DNA from 4 places in the Bradyrhizobium sp. 154 genome. Region 4 is predicted to be linked to each of the others. Evidence: predicted binding sites of a transcription regulator. Region 4 holds the regulator's gene; each other region holds the start of a gene.

Region 1 (3,954 bases), on a different contig from region 4:
TGGTCTTGAGCTCGCCGTGCAGCGTGTAGGGCGGGTTGACGATCAGAAGACCCGTGGAGGTGAGGGCCGCGCCATCGAGCTGCGGCGCCACACTGAATTCGAGGCGCAGGCATTTTCCTGATGGCTTTGCTGCGGCTGCGAGCCGCGCCACCGTTTGCGCCAGCGTGTCGGTGGCGCGCCGGTTCTTAGCCGGATACCAGACGACGTAGATACCGGTCGGCCATTTCGCGAACGCCGCCGAGAAGGCCTCGCCAAGCCGCTCGAACTCATCCTTGGCCTCGAACGGCGGGTCGATCAGCACGAGGCCGCGCCGCTCCTTCGGCGGCACGAAGGCGGGCAGTGCCATCCAGCCGTCGAGATCGACCACGCGAGCCTGCTCGTCGCGGCGCAGCACGTCGATCAGCGCTTTCCGCGCCTTCGGCTCGAGCTCGCAGGCGATGAGGCGGTCCTGCGGCCTGAGCAGGCCGCGCGCGATCAGTGGCGAGCCCGGATAGGCCTTGAGCTCGCCCTTCGGATTGAAGGCGCGGACGATGTCGAGATACGGCTTGGTCAGCGCCGCGGTCTCGTTCGACAGCCGCGCCTGCATCAGCCGCGCAATGCCGGTCAGCCACTCGCCGCCACGGCGCGCCTCGTTGCTGTCGAGGTCGTAGAGGCCGGCGCCGGCATGGGTGTCGATGACGCGGAACGCCGCCGGCTTGTCCTGCAAATAAGTGAGGATGCGCGCCAGTACGATGTGCTTGATGACGTCGGCGAAGCTGCCGGCATGGAAGGCGTGACGGTAGTTCATGGCGGAGAGTTACGACATCGCGAGGCGAAAGTAACGGCCGTCATTTCGGGACGGTGCGCCAGCACCGAACCCGAAATCCATTTCTTTGAGAATGCGGACAGATGGATTCCAGCCCCGCGCTTCCGCCTTCGCTCTTCGGGCTGCGGCGGACAAGCCGCGCGCTCCGGAATGGCGATCCGAGGGCTCCCTCTACCCACCCCTGATCGGCGGCATCGTCACCTGCTCGCGGCGGCAGGTGCGGCGCTCGAGCTCGTCGCAGGCGCGGAATTGCAGATCCTTGCTGAGGCAGATGCGGACCTCAGACAGCCGTGTCCGGTTACAGGTGACCGAGATGGCGGCATTGCTGAGGCCGGGATTGGCCTTGATAAAGGCGTCCTCGACCTCCGCCGGCGCCACGGTCTTGGCCTGCGACAGATCGAGATATTCGGCCGGGATCTTGATCGCGGCGCGCGCTTTGCGGATCGTTTCGAAATAGCTGCGGCTCTCGAGCCCGGAGCAGGTGCCGTGCTTGTCCCATTCGTTGAAGATCAGGCCCGGCGCCGGCATCAAATCCAGCATCGAGGAGACGATGCCGCGGTTCAGCCGCGGTGCCGGCCGCTGGCAATATTCGGGGAAGCCGTTTTCATATTGCGGCCACAGCCCGTGCACCACGAAGGCGTAGGGCCGTCCGCTGCACTGCATGTGTGAGCGGCCGTTGCGCTCGGCCGCTTCCTCGCAGAAGGAGGGCGACCATGACAGCGACAGCACATAGAAATCGAACTCGCCCGGCGCGTTTTGCCGCTTGTCCTGGGCCTTTGCGCCGCCGGCGAACGAGGCCAGGCCTGCGGCAAGGATCAGGGGAAGGGTCAGCGAGATCACCAGGCGGGAAAACGAATGCAATCTGGAATGAAACATGGCGATGCCCCTCAACTAGACTGTGCAATGAAGCCTAGTAGGCGATAAGAACATTTCAAGAACAAAATGCAGCCACCGCCGCTCAGTCGCCAGATCGGCCCGACTCGGGACTCTTCAAATCAGGGCTTGGCGGCGCGGCAGGCTGGATTGTAGGCCCAGTTGCGGTCGACTCCGACGACGCACCATTCGACGCCATTGCCGTAGCCGGCGAAGCCGCCATCCTCGATAATCGAGAAATGCACCTTGCGCACCTTGCCGTCATTGAGCATGGCGTCGCCGGTGCAATACCGGCGCGGAATGTTGTCGGACTGCCAGGGCCGGAAAGCGGTCTCGCGAACGGCGGAGAAGCCGGTGATCTTCAACGAGGAATTCCAGAACGAGCTTTCCTTCTCCCAGAACTGGGTGGCGATCGTCGGCAGCGCCTTGTCGCAATCGGCGACGGCGCCATCGTAGCGCGGCCCGCTCAGCCAGAAATTCGTCTCGAGCGGATTGGCGGCCCTGGCCTCACCGAGCGATAGCGCCCCGAACATGAGGCCGAGCACGGCGGCAAAGCGGAGCGATTTCAGGGAGGGGGCGCGCATGGGCAATCCGGACTGCTGGGTCTTGCGAAGGTGGGACCGTGCCGCGAAGGCTGGGCGGGGTCAAGTGCAGCGCGGCAACACTTCGCCAGGAGTTGACCACAACGTCGCGCTCGGCATGGCTTCCGTTCTTTCCACTTCCATCCCGGCACCGTAAACTGGCGCCAACCAATTGGAGTGACGGGAATGCGAATCATTGCGGCCGCGGGTCTTCTCGCCAGCCTGGTTGTCTCGGGTATGATGGCGAGCCAGTCGGTGCGGGCCGATATTCTTCCAGTGCCGCCGTTCAAGGGCAACGACACCGGCGGCATCATCGCCTATTCGATGGCGACCCAGGTCGATGCGCGGCAGGTCGCGGTCGATCACTGCGCGCGCTACGGCAAAGTCGCCAAATTTCTCGCGGTGCAGGCCTACGAGGGCGGCTACATCTCGTTCTCCTGCCGCTGGGTGCCCTACGGCGCCGCCGAGCAGCCGATCCGCACGCTGTACTGAACCGCGGTCGTAACGCCGCAATCTCTCAGCCGGGAGCCCCCCCGATGACGCGCAAACTCGCTTTGCTCGGCTCGGCCGCCTGTCTCGTGTTGTTCGCAGGCAGCGCCAGCGCCGACGATCTGCCGCTGCGCAAGGCCGGCCTTTGGGAAATGAAGCTGGTCACGACCGGCTCGCCCGTGCCCGAGATGACCATGCAGCACTGCACTGACGAGACCGTCGACAAGGAGATGAGCAACAACGTCTCCCCGATGGCCAGGCAGATCTGCGCCAAGCAGGAGATCAAGAAGACCGCGACCGGCTATGTCAGCGATTCCGAGTGCAACGTCGCTGGCGTCAGCACGACCTCGCATGCCGAGATATCAGGCGATTTCAACTCGGCCTACACGGTGAGGACCTCCTCGCATGCGCAAGGCGGCGTCGCCGGCACGGCCGGGCGCGATAGCACCATGACGCTTGAAGCGAAATGGCTCGGGGCCTGCAAGCCGGACCAGAAGCCCGGCGACATCGTGATGCCAGGCGGCTTCAAGATGAACGTGCGCGACGTGGATAAGCTGAAGGGACTGCTGCCGAAGTAGCGAGATCGTAGCCGGAAAATCGGTGGGCTCCCTCGCCCCGTTCTAACGGGGAGAGGCAAGAGCAGTTACACGGGTATCCTCACGCTCGCCCTCAATCCTCCCATCGGGCTGTCGCCGAGCGTGATGTCGCCGCCGTGGGAGCGGGCGATGTCGCGGGCGATCGCGAGGCCAAGGCCCGTGCCGCCTTCGTCCTGGTTGCGGGCGTTGTCCAGCCGCAGGAACGGCTTGAACACCTCTTCGCGCAAATGCGCGGGAATGCCCGGCCCGTCGTCGTCGATCGTGACCGTGAGATAGCGGTGATCGCGCTGGCCGGTGATGGCGATGGCCTTGCCGTAGCGTGCGGCGTTGGTGACGAGGTTGGCAAGGCAGCGCTTGAACGAGGCCGGCTTCACCGTCACCACTGGCAGGCCGTGGAACGCCACGGTCGCGGTGTGGCCGTGCCGTTCGGCATCGCTGCGCAGCTCTTCCAGGGCCTGGGCCATATCGGTCGGCTGCGATTGCTCGCCGGAATCGCCGCGGGCAAAGGCGAGGTAATCCTCCAGCATCATCGACATCTCGTCGACGTCCTTGCGCATGCCCTCGAGCTCGGGACTATCGCCGATCAGCGCCAGCTCGAGCTTGAAGCGGG
Region 2 (3,954 bases), on a different contig from region 4:
CTTGCCGAGCGCGTTCAGCGTCTGCACGTAATAGGGCGATGATGACTTGGCCCAGGGCGCGATCGCACCCTTGCGCAGCGTCAGATCCTTCTCGGGGATGACGAGATCCTCGTCGACATGCTGCTCGACGCCGAGCCCGCCGCAGGCGGGGCAGGCGCCGTAGGGATTGTTGAAGGAAAAGAGTCTCGGCTCGACCTCGGGGATGGTGAAGCCGGAGACCGGGCAGGCGAATTTTTCCGAGAACAGGATGCGCTCGGGCCCGCTCTTGTCGTGGATCTTCGCGGTCTTTTTTTTCTCTTCCGCGGGTGCGGCCGCCGGCGCGTCGGCGAATTCGACGACGGCAAGGCCTTCGGCGAGCTTCAGCGCGGTCTCAAAGCTCTCGGCGAGGCGCTGGCCGATGTCGGCGCGCACCACGATCCGGTCGACCACGACGTCGATGTCGTGCGGGAATTTCTTGTCGAGCGTCGGCGCCTCCGCCAGCTCGTAGAAGGTGCCGTCGATCTTGACGCGCTGAAAACCCTTCTTGAGCCATTCGGCGAGCTCTTTGCGGTACTCGCCCTTGCGGCCGCGCACGACCGGAGCGAGCAGATAGAGGCGCGTGCCTTCCGGCAACGCCAGCACGCGGTCGACCATCTGCGAGACGGTCTGGCTCTCGATCGGCAGGCCGGTGGCCGGCGAATAGGGCACGCCGACCCGCGCCCAGAGCAGGCGCATGTAGTCGTAGATCTCAGTGACGGTGCCGACCGTGGAGCGCGGATTCTTCGAGGTCGTCTTCTGCTCGATCGAGATCGCCGGCGATAGCCCGTCGATCTGATCGACGTCGGGCTTCTGCATCATCTCGAGGAATTGGCGCGCATAGGCCGACAGCGATTCGACGTAGCGGCGCTGGCCTTCGGCGTAGATGGTGTCGAAGGCGAGTGAGGATTTGCCGGAGCCCGACAGCCCCGTGAACACCACCAGCTTGTCGCGGGGAATCTCGACGTCGATGTTCTTGAGGTTGTGCTCGCGCGCGCCACGGATCGTAATCGCGCGCAGGCTTGAGCCCGCGTTCTGTTGTTGGCGCTTGGCCTTGATCACTTCGTCCATCCCGCTGGTCCTCAAGGAATCCCAAAGACGCGCGATCGCGCCAATGTAAAAGGCGCGCTTCGCCCGGAACCGGGATCGGCGCCGATGGGTATGTCAGCGAACGTAGGAAGAACGCGAGCGGATTTCCAGTGGCACGTGCGAATCGTCAACGGATTGTTGGCGGGCTGGCGGCATCTGGCAGCAGCAGGCGCGAGCGGAACTGCGCGGAACGACCCGTAAAACAAAAAGGCCGGCGCGAGGCCGGCCTTTCGTGACGATGTGACGTCGATAGTGATCAGTACTCAGCTCAGTACTTGGCGACCACCGGGCCCCCGAAGTGATAGTTCACGCCGACCTGCACGGTGTGGAAGTTGATCGTGCCGGAGGCCAGCGGAGCGCCAAGGTTAGAGAAGTAGTTCTCGCTGCCGAGGCTGCGATAGAGGTACTCGCCCTTGACCGACCACTGCGGAGCGAAGAAAGCTTCGACGCCCGCACCGACGGTCCAGCCGGAATGCCACTTGCTGTCGGAGACGCTCACGCCGAGGGCGCTGACGGTGATCTTGTTGTCGATCCAGGCGTAGCCGCCGGTGCCGTAGAACAGGACGTTGTTGACGGCCCAGCCGATTCGGCCGCGCACGGTGCCGAGCGCATCGGTCTTGGAGGCGACAGTGATGCCAAGAGCGGTCGCCGAAGCGCTCACGTCAGCCCAGGCGCCATCCGCCTCGATGCCGAACACGACGTTGCCGGTCTGCCAGTTGTAGCCGGCGGTGCCACCGACGAAGCCACCCTGCATCCGCGGGTCGGACGCGTTTTCCCAAGCGCCGCCGCCGACGACGCCGAGGTAGAAGCCGGTCCAGTTGTAGACAGCGGCCGGAGCGATCGGGGCCTTGGTATAGGGGCGCGCTGCGAGGTCAGCGGCTGAAGCCGGAGCAGCGAGAGCGAACAAACAGGCCGAAGCCAACAAAACCTTTTTCATTTTCAACTAATCCCAGTCCCAGTTTCTGTTGTCGCCTTCCATGCCGAAGGCAGCGGACTCAACGGCCCAACTAATGCCGTGCTTACACCACTAAAGCCGCAAGTTGTGTCTCCGAAAAGCCACAACAGTTACAAAACGTCTCGATCACTGACTTATCCGACCGTCCGCTTTGGATAAAACGAAAAAGGCCGGCACGAGGCCGGCCTTTAATCCTTGAACGAAATCAGAGCGATCAGTACCTCGCGACCAGCGGGCCGCCAAAGCGGTAATTCAGCCGGACGAGACCGATGTCGACATCTTGGCCAATTCGGTCGCTCCCGAACACAACGCCCGCCGGCGTGGTAAAGCCGATCGTGCGGTGGCCGAGGAAAATGTGGTCGTATTCGACGCCGACCGACCAGTTTGGTGCGAATCCGAATTCCAGACCGGCCCCCACCGTACCACCCCAGCGGGTTTCACGTGCCGATGCCAGCAGCGTGCCAGCGCCCGGAGTGCCTGCGGCGGCATAGACGTCGTACTTGTCCCCGACCACAGCGGCGCCGCCCTTCACATAGAACAGCACATTGTTCCAGGCATAGCCGACCTGGCCAGTGATCAGGCCAAAACTGTCGATGCGAGAGCGGTTACGATCACCGGTGACCAAAGCGGTGCCAGGGAACAGGGTGCTCACGTTGTCGCCGGAAAAGTCAGCCCAGTTGCCCTGGCCCTCGAAGCCGAACACCCAATTGGTCGACTGCCAGCGATAGCCAATCTGGCCACCGACCGTGCCGCCCGTCGCGTTGTGGCAGCCTTCGCCAACCAGAGTGCCGGTAACAGGCGTCACGAAATCCCAGCACTTGTGGCTCGAACCACCGCCGCCGTTGATACCGATGTAGAAGCCGCTCCAGTCGTAGATCGCGGCAACGGCAGGAGCCGGAGCCTTGGTGTATGGGCGCGCAGCGAGATCTGCCGCGCTTGCGGGAGCCGAGAGGCCCAGCGCCATTGCACCGATTGCACTAAACAGAATCTTATTCATTGCAGTCTCCCCAGTTTCGACCGCTTCTCGAACTCCCCGAAGCGGCTAATTAAGGCAGGACGCCCATATGAACTAATTCCGAGGCAACCCTAGCCTACGAAACCGGCAAAGTCCGTCTCCGAAATGCCACACTCGCGGACCGATTGAGCCAAGCGCAACTTGATGAATGTTAAGCGGTTTCCGCCTTTCGCGGGAACCCAAAAAAGTTCCATCGAGCGGCTGCCTTCATCACCACCATCGCGGCTCGAAGGGCCCGATGTCCGCCTCGGATTGTCACAAAGAACAAATCTGGAACGAAGCCAATGGCGGTGCTATATGTGGGGATAACCCGAGGGGTGATGGGCTGAGCGGCGCCCGCAAGCGTATAGGGTCGCCTCAACGGGCGGCGGAGGAACGCACAGAGCGGACTCGGCCTTTGAAATTCAGTGGCATTGGAGTGGAGAGCGGCGATGGCGGGAAGCGTCAACAAGGTCATTCTGGTTGGAAATCTCGGCAAGGATCCCGAAATCCGCCGCACCCAGGACGGGCGACCGATTGCCAATTTGAGCATCGCCACCTCTGAGACCTGGCGCGACAAGAACACCGGCGAGCGCAAGGAAAAGACCGAATGGCATCGCGTCGTGATCTTCAATGAAGGGCTGTGCAAGGTCGCCGAGCAGTACCTGAAGAAGGGCGCCAAGGTTTACATCGAGGGCGCGCTCCAGACCCGCAAATGGACCGACCAGAGCGGCGTCGAGAAGTACTCGACCGAAGTCGTGCTCCAGGGCTTCAACTCGACCCTGACGATGCTCGACGGTCGCGGCGGAGGCAGTGGCAGCTTCAGCGACGAACCCAGCGGCGACTTCGGCTCGTCCGGTCCCGTAAGCAGCGCGCCTCGCCGTCCCGTTGCCGCTGGCGG
Region 3 (3,954 bases), on a different contig from region 4:
ACTCGTCGGGATGCCGGGATTGCGGCACCGGCGTCGCATAGTCGCGCGCGCTGATGCGGGCGATGGCGTCGAGGAGGGCGCGCACCGGGCCCATCAGGCGGTTGCGCACCACGAACACGCCGGCCAGGGTCACGGCCAACGCGAGCAGAAATGCGAACGACTGCACGATGAGGTTGGTGAGGCCTTTATTCTGGACCGTCTCTGCGCGCGCGATCGACTGGTCGAAGGCCTTGTTCGCGACGGCGACGATGGACGCGAACGGCGACTGGCATAACGCGTTCCATTCCGAAGCGGGCATCGCGGGGCGACCGCTGCCGTCGAGGTTCTTGGTCAGCTCGCCGATCTGCTTGAGAACTCCATCGGTCTTGGCCCGTGCCTCCTTGGCCGCATTGGCGAGGTCCGCCGTCACGTCGGGCGCAGCCAGCAGCTCCTCCATGCCGGTCCAGCCGGCGGTGATGGTGCCGTTCCAGCTTGCCACGGTCTGCTTCTGGGTCTCGTCGAGCGGCTTGGAGCTGTTGACGTTCGGGCGCAGCGTCGAGCACTGGATGCCATAGCGGTCGCGCACCTGCCAGGCGAGGCGGCGAGCCTGGATCATGCGGGCGATGAAAGGATCGTTCATCCAGGCTCGGTTCGACACCGCCGTGGAGGCGAGATTGGCGGTCTCGATCACTCTCGTGACGGAATCGTACCAGGCGGCGGTGCGCTCCACCTTACGCTCGCCGCGCGGCAGCCTGGCCTCCTCGTAGAACAGCTGGAATTTCGGCGCGGCCTCGCTCCAGCGCTGCTTCAAGGTGTTTGCGAGCTCGTCGCGCCGGGCGAATTCCACGGTGGAGAGCGCGGCGATGATGGCGTCAAAGCCGGCCTGCTCTGCCTTTTCGGCGGCGCCGAGCTTGGCACGCGGATCGTCCTCGCCGAGCAGCGCGCTCTGGGCATCGCCGCGATTGTTGCGCAAGGACAGCACGCCCTGGAAGATCGCCTTGTCCGCGTTCGCAAGCCGTTCGGTCTCCAGACTGTCGCTGTAGCGGCCGAAGGCCCCGAACATCTGGATCGCCGTGCTGGCCAGCGCGCCGGCGGCCAGCAGGGCCATCAAAGTCAGGAGAAGCGAGCTTACCGATTTCTTAAACATTGCCATGGTCGGGGGCCTAGTCTTGACGAGCAGCCACCTTGCACCGCGATATGCCAAGGTTTGGTTAAGACTTTAATCGAATACCTGGGTTGTACTCGCTGCGCCTCCGGCAGGCCGCGTTCCCTCACGCAACCCTGGTGAAATCCGGCGGTCGGCGCTCTGCAAAGGCAGTGAACGCCTCGCGCGCTTCGGCGGTGCGCAGGCGCTGCGTGAACTGCTCGCCCTCCGCGTTCATCTGCGCAACCAGCGCCTCGCCATTGCGCATCAGCTTCTTGGTGGCGATGAGCGCACCGGCCGGCTGGCGGGCCAGGCGCTGCGCGAGCGCAAGCGCCTCGGCATCGAGCGTGTCGAGCGGCACCACCCGGTTGGCGAGGCCCCATTCCAGCGCGGCCTGCGCCGGCACCGTCTCGCCAAGTGCGAACATCTCATAAGCTCGGGCGTAGCCGATCCGCGCCGGCATCAACAGGCTGGAGGCCGCTTCCGGCACCAGCGCGAGGCTGACGAAGGGCGTCGACAATTGCGCATTGTCGGCGAGGACGACGAGATCGCAATGCAGCAGCATCGTGGTGCCGACGCCGACGGCGCGGCCCTGCACCGCCGCAACCAGCGGCCGGGTGCAACGCGCCAGCGACTGGATGAACCGCACGACGTTGCGGCTGCCTTCCGACTTGCCCGCTGCAACCGCGGCAAATTCGCCGACGTCGTTGCCGGCAGTGAACATGTCGCCCTCGCCGCGGATCAGGATCACGCGAGCGGACGGATCGAACTCGGCGGATTCGATACTGTCGGCGAGCTTGCCGTACATCGTGTCCGTCAGCGCGTTCTTCTTGTCGGGGCGCGCCAGCGTAAGGGTAAGAATTCCGCTGTTGTTCTCGATCCGGACGTGCTCGGTCATTCGTCTGCTCCTCTTGGAAACTTGTCCTGAATGCACATCAGCCAGCGTGCGACGATGTCGATCTCCGCAGCCGTAAATCCTTCCGTCAGCGCCGCATTGACCTCCGCCGCGCTGGCCTTCGCCTGCGCCAGCGCGCTGCGCCCCTTCGGCGTCAGCCAGATCCGCCAGGCGCGTCCGTCCTCGCGATCGGCCCGCCGCTCGATCAGTTTGGCGGCTGCCGTGCGATCGACTAGGCCGGAAATGCCGGCCGGGCCAAGATCGAGCGCCGCACCCGCCTCACCGATCAGCACACCATCCTGCTTGCCGAGAATGAACAGCAGCCCGGCCTGCGCCGGCGTTACCTCGCTCTCGGGCCGAGCCGCCATCCAGCGCTGCAACCGGCGTTGCGCGACGCTCAGCAGGTAGATCAGGCGATGGTGGCTCGCTGTGGCTTCCTTATTTCGCATACGAAATATATAATGCGAGGCCAACCGCGTTGTCAAAGAGGGGTTGCCGATGCGGCATGGCCATGGCGATCGCGGTCGTGCCGATCGTCAAGCCGACGCGGCACGAAGGCGGCGAGTGGGATGGCGCATTGAAATTCCATCGGGAATTTGACGCACCCGTTGGCGCTTGACGGCCGCCCTCCTTTATGTTCCATATTTGTTCTTCACTCGTTTTGGTTGCAATAGGATCATTTCATGACGAAGGATGCGCGCGGCGAGCGCGAGCCGGCTCAGCTCGTGATTCACAATGATGACGAAACGCCGGACGAGTTTGTCATCGGGTTGCTCCGCCAGGTTTTTGGCAAATCGGAGCGTGAAGCGGCCGCGGTGATAGCGCGGGTCGAGCGGGAGGAGAAGGCCACTTGCGGTCCGTACCCGCAATCGGTCGCCGAGGCGCTGTTCAAGTCGGCTCAGCAATATATCTGGCTCGGCCAACATCCGCTGAGGATCACGCTAGAAGAGATTAAGACCCCCTGCGAACTCTGCGGCAAGCCTGAGGGACAGACCGATGTTCGGATCGGGAGCCGCACGGTCTGGCTGTGCAGCGACTGCATTCGTGCAGCAGACACCGTGAACACACCGCAAGAGTCGGAAGAGGAGTTCGAATACGCTTGCGACGTGCTTGACTGGCATTTTGCCAACGTCTCGCGTAGCAATCTCGTGACCACCATCCGCCAGTTTCCCGGCCATATGCGGGTCGATGTCCAGGCAGCGATCGAGGGACTGTTCGGCAAGTCGATCCGGCTGTTCGGGCTGAACGAAGAACAGCGCTACGAAACGCTGTCGATCTCACGGCTCCTCCGCGATGGCCGCAATGCGCTCGCGATTGCTCCGCTGCAATATTCCGACGTGGATGTCGGCGAGAAGAGCCCGGTCAAATGTCTCGATAACGGCCTCTGGCTGTGCGAGCAGGATGGCCTTCGTTACGCGGTCTTGCTGTGTGCCCACCGCGAATACAGCCGAGAACCGGGAATTCGGATCGAGATCCTCGTGCCGGCAGGCACCGCGGGCGCGGCACTCGTGCAGCAGTGTTTTGGCGAGCTGGAGCAGGCCGTGCAAGCTGCGCGCAGCTATCGCGGCAAGATCCTGTCCCTCGACGCCGATTCCGACTATCGCGGCCGCTCGCGCGGCATCACGGTGCATCGGCTGCCGCCGGTTGCGCGCGATGAGGTGATCCTGCCCGAACAGACCCTGCGGCTGCTCAATCGCAACGTTCTGACTTTCGTCAACACCCGAGATCAATTGCGCCGGCTCGGCCAGTCGACACGTAAGGGCATCTTGCTTTACGAACCGCCGGGCACCGGCAAGACCCATACGATCCGCTATCTGGCAACTCATTTGCCCGGGCACACGACACTGATCATCACCGCCGAGCAAATCGAGCTTCTCGGCGCTTATATGAGTCTGGCACGGCTGCTCCAGCCGTCGATGGTCGTTATCGAGGATGT
Region 4 (3,954 bases):
CCGGACAAGGATCAAAGCCCCAAAGCTCCGGACGTGACATCCAGCGTCAGTTCGGGCGAACAGACGCAGAGTTGATCCGATGCCGGCCGTGGCGCTCATCCTTCTCGTCCTCGCCATGGCTATCCTCGTACCGGTCTGTCTCGCCTTCCGGATCATGCCGTGACCGGTCTGAGCACGATTCTTCATGACGGAGATCACGCAGGATAAATCATCCTGTCGGCGCCTTTGCCTCGCGCCTGCACTCGGCTAGAACTTTCGCCGCCCATTGCCGATATGCTCAGCAGGAGTTTCCGCCCTTGGCCCTGATGCCGGTTTCTGACGCGCTTGCCGCGGTGCTGGCGGGTGCGGAGCCGCTGCCTGAAGCGATGGTTTCCCTCAACGAGGCCTATCATCGCGTGCTCGCACGCGATGTCCCGGCGCTGCGCACACAGCCGCCGGAAGCAATGTCGGCGATGGACGGCTACGCGGTGCGCGCGAGCGATGCAACAAAGCTCGATAGTACGCTCACCTTGATTGGCGAAGTGGCGGCGGGTCGTCCGTTCGCGGGAACGCTGGGCCCCGGCGAAGCCGTGCGGATCTTCACCGGCGGCGTCATTCCCAACGGTGCCGACGCGGTCGTGATCCAGGAGGACACGGTTGCGGACGGCAAGCGCATCACGATCAAGGAAGCCGCGATTGCCGGCCGCCACATCCGCCCCGCGGGCGTCGACTTCTCCGAAGGAGACGTGCTCCTGCGCAAGGGAACCCGTCTCACCGAGCGCGATCTCGCGCTCGCCGCCGCCATGAATCATCCGCAGCTTGCCGTCTGCCGCCGTCCGAAGGTCGCGATCCTCGCCACCGGCGACGAGCTGGTCATGCCGGGAACCACACCCGCTCACGGCCAGATCGTCTATTCCAACGGCTATGCCCTGCACGCGCTCGCCCGCAGCGAGGGGGCCGATACCATCGACCTCGGCATTGCCGCCGATACGCTGGAGGCCACCACTGCCGGCATCCGCCGCGCCCGCGAGAGCGGCGCCGAGATCCTGGTCACGAGCGGCGGCGCGTCGGTCGGCGACCATGATCTGGTCCAGCAGGCGTTGAGGGACGAAGGCATCGCGATGGCGTTCTGGAAGATCGCGATGCGCCCGGGCAAGCCGATGATGCATGGGCGGCTCGGCGCGATGCGCGTGATCGGCCTGCCGGGCAATCCTGTGTCATCCTACGTGTGCGCCTTCCTGTTCCTGGTGCCGCTGATTCGCGCCTTGTCGGGACGATCCATGATTCATCACCGACAAGAACGCGCCGTGCTCGGCCGCGATGTGGATGCAAACGATATGCGCGCGGACTATCTGCGCGCACATCTGGAGACGCGCGACGATGGCACGTTGGTGGCCCTTCCCGTCAAACACCAGGATTCCTCGCTGCTTGCGAATCTCGCTGCAGCACAGGCACTTCTCGTCCGCGCACCGTTCGCTCCGAAGGCAGAAGCCGGCTCGCCTTGCGAGGTCCTGCGCCTGCCCGTCTGAACGCATCCACCACACGCGTTCCGCGAACTTTGTCCCGTTCACGGTAAATTAAGCAGTTGCGGAACACATATCGAACATATAGTGTCCGTTCATGATTTGTTTCGAGCATGTAGCGGTTCACCGCTCCAATTTAGCGTCTCGGAATCGAACGACATCAACCGGGGGACTTTGGTCGAGATGTTAACGCGCAAACAATACGAGCTTCTGCGGTTCATCAGCGAACGTCTGAAGGAAAGTGGCGTGCCGCCCTCCTTCGACGAGATGAAGGATGCGCTCGACCTGCGCTCGAAATCGGGCATCCATCGCCTGATCACCGCGCTCGAGGAGCGCGGCTTCATCCGCCGCCTGCCCAACCGCGCCCGCGCCATCGAGGTGATCAAGCTGCCCGAGCTCCAGGCCGCCGCCGGCAGCCGCCGCGGCTTCACGCCGAGCGTCATCGAGGGCAATCTCGGCAAGGTGCGCGCGAGCTCCAGTTCTTCCGCGGACGAAGGCGAGCGTCCCGTTGCGGTGCCCGTGATGGGTCGCATCGCGGCCGGCACGCCGATCGAAGCGTTGCAGACCCGCAGTCACACCATTAGCGTGCCGCCCGACATGCTCGGCTCGGGCGAACACTACGCACTCGAAGTGCGCGGCGATTCGATGGTCGAAGCCGGCATTCTCGATGGCGACATGGCGCTGATCCAGCGTAACGAGAGCGCCGATACCGGCGACATCGTGGTGGCCCTGATCGACGACGAGGAAGCGACGCTCAAGCGCTTTCGTCGCCGGGGGGCGTCGATCGCGCTCGAGCCCGCCAATGCCGCCTACGAGGTGCGCATCCTGCCGCCGAACCGGGTGAAGATTCAGGGCAAGCTGATCGGGCTGTACCGCAAGTACTGAGACGGGCCAGCGGTCATTCGATACCAATGATTCCGATTGGAGCGGACGATGGTCCGCTCCAGCTGGATAGTCTTTTGGTCTTGCGCAGATTATCCGGCCCCTCTCTCCGGCGCTCCATCCTCGGCATGCGGCTCCAAGCACGCATCGCTTGTGAAGAGATCGTGCGCAGGATCGCTTTAAGCGCCTTCGCAGCGTGCTCGCGCAAGCATTCGCAACTCAATTGCAGCACCATGCACGCAATCTGCGCACGTAGGGAGCGAGCTATTCCGCAACGCCTAAACTCCCATCAACCGACAGCCACGGCGAAGCTGGCCACATTCCCCCTCTCGGCGCCCGCAGGCCACGGGCGCTCGCATCCGCCGAATGCACTGAAGCGAGCTTTGTTCCTATGACTTCGGGAAAGATAATGTGATCGTGTCCGGCAACGCCAGCCGCAGATTTGCCCACAACCGAGCAGAGCGTTACGTGCTTCCACTCTGATAGAGGCTTGCGCCTCCGAAGGAGGCGCGGGTTGCTATCTTCGAATGAGGAGCACCCGATGTGTGACTACAGCCTGCATGCCGTTGCATCTCGCCCCGCCGAAGTCGGCGAGACGATCGTGTCGACAACGTTCCGCGGCACCTCAACGCGCGGCTTTGCTTCCGCGGCCGATCCGACCGTGGCCGTCTGCCTGCTGCCGGGAACGGAGCTCGCCTTCGCCGACAACGTCCGTTACGATAATCGCTGGATCTGGACGCGCACCATCAACTCCCGCGTCGGCAAGTTCGGCAAGATCGATCCGCACATACCCGACCGCCATCATGACGCGATCGAATTCCCCGACGGCAAATACGTGCTGGTGACGCAGCTCGTCGAAGGCCAGCGCGCAACCGTGCTGCAATTGCCGGTGACGCAGCCGGTCAGCGAGCGCGAGCACAAGCCGCAGATCGTTGCCGATAGCCGGTCGACGATCACGCGCCTGCCGATTGGCTGAGCCGTCCCCGCCCGCGGGGTCGGGCCAGGATTGAAATGCCATCGCCGGCCGAGGCCGGCGAGATGGTATAATTTGTGTGCTGCGGAGTCCGGTCGGACCCGGACCTACTCTTCGCATTTGTTTTTAATCGTCCGGCCCCTAATCGTCGACCTGCAAGTCGGTCTCCGCCGGCGTTGCATCCCGGTTGCGGGCCGCGGCCGTCCTCGGCACAAGGCTCCCATCGAAATCACCCTCGCCGGCGCCGGCCGGCAACCAGGGACGGCTTGTGCCTCTTGCTCTCACCGCCTGTATCGCAAAGCCGTCACCACGCTGCGTCAACGCCAGCGCGCCCTGGCTGGTGAGACGCTGCCGGTCGACCACCATCGCCGCGCAATCGGGCGGCGCGGGGCGCGTCGTGACCACCAGCGCGGCGCGACTGCAATCCTCAGCCAGCGCATCGATGCGCAGTGAAAGCGCGACCAGCCGACCGTCGGCAAGCGGCGTCACACAGCCGGACTCGTCGCACGACACGCCGTCAGCCAGCGAGCTACTCCCGGCATCGCGCGGATCGGCGTCGGCAGCTAACCACTCTTTGAGCAGAAAGCCATCCTTGCT

The links. The regulator LexA, encoded in region 4, represses DNA repair genes until DNA is damaged. The targets are predictions, from matches to a motif close to TGTTCNNNNTGTGTTCNG.
Region 1: IVA92_RS23980 (ribonuclease T2) is a predicted target of LexA. The motif match lies at 1,728-1,745, and genes of this name have one in related genera.
Region 2: uvrA (excinuclease ABC subunit UvrA) is a predicted target of LexA. The motif match lies at 1,183-1,200, and genes of this name have one in related genera.
Region 3: IVA92_RS11965 (ATP-dependent Clp protease adaptor ClpS) is a predicted target of LexA. The motif match lies at 2,654-2,671, and genes of this name have one in related genera.

The regions. Positions count from the first base shown of each region.
Region 1 covers NZ_JADPKG010000101.1:259,716-263,669, reverse strand. The annotation lists gene rlmJ (23S rRNA (adenine(2030)-N(6))-methyltransferase RlmJ) at 1-787, opposite strand, end outside; gene IVA92_RS23980 (ribonuclease T2) at 977-1,681, opposite strand; gene IVA92_RS23975 (hypothetical protein) at 1,801-2,262, opposite strand; gene IVA92_RS23970 (hypothetical protein) at 2,446-2,751, shown strand; gene IVA92_RS23965 (DUF3617 family protein) at 2,796-3,326, shown strand; gene IVA92_RS23960 (ATP-binding protein) at 3,392-3,954, opposite strand, start outside.
Region 2 covers NZ_JADPKG010000123.1:286,134-290,087, reverse strand. The annotation lists gene uvrA (excinuclease ABC subunit UvrA) at 1-1,086, opposite strand, end outside; gene IVA92_RS35310 (outer membrane protein) at 1,373-2,041, opposite strand; gene IVA92_RS35305 (outer membrane beta-barrel protein) at 2,274-3,056, opposite strand; gene IVA92_RS35300 (single-stranded DNA-binding protein) at 3,506-3,954, shown strand, end outside.
Region 3 covers NZ_JADPKG010000048.1:60,179-64,132, forward strand. The annotation lists gene IVA92_RS11950 (methyl-accepting chemotaxis protein) at 1-1,132, opposite strand, end outside; gene IVA92_RS11955 (enoyl-CoA hydratase) at 1,251-2,021, opposite strand; gene IVA92_RS11960 (MarR family winged helix-turn-helix transcriptional regulator) at 2,018-2,467, opposite strand; gene IVA92_RS11965 (ATP-dependent Clp protease adaptor ClpS) at 2,702-3,954, shown strand, end outside.
Region 4 covers NZ_JADPKG010000118.1:58,907-62,860, reverse strand. The annotation lists gene IVA92_RS32550 (hypothetical protein) at 1-75, shown strand, start outside; gene glp (gephyrin-like molybdotransferase Glp) at 297-1,508, shown strand; gene lexA (transcriptional repressor LexA) at 1,686-2,387, shown strand; gene IVA92_RS32535 (hypothetical protein) at 2,926-3,360, shown strand; gene IVA92_RS32530 (ComEC/Rec2 family competence protein) at 3,499-3,954, opposite strand, start outside.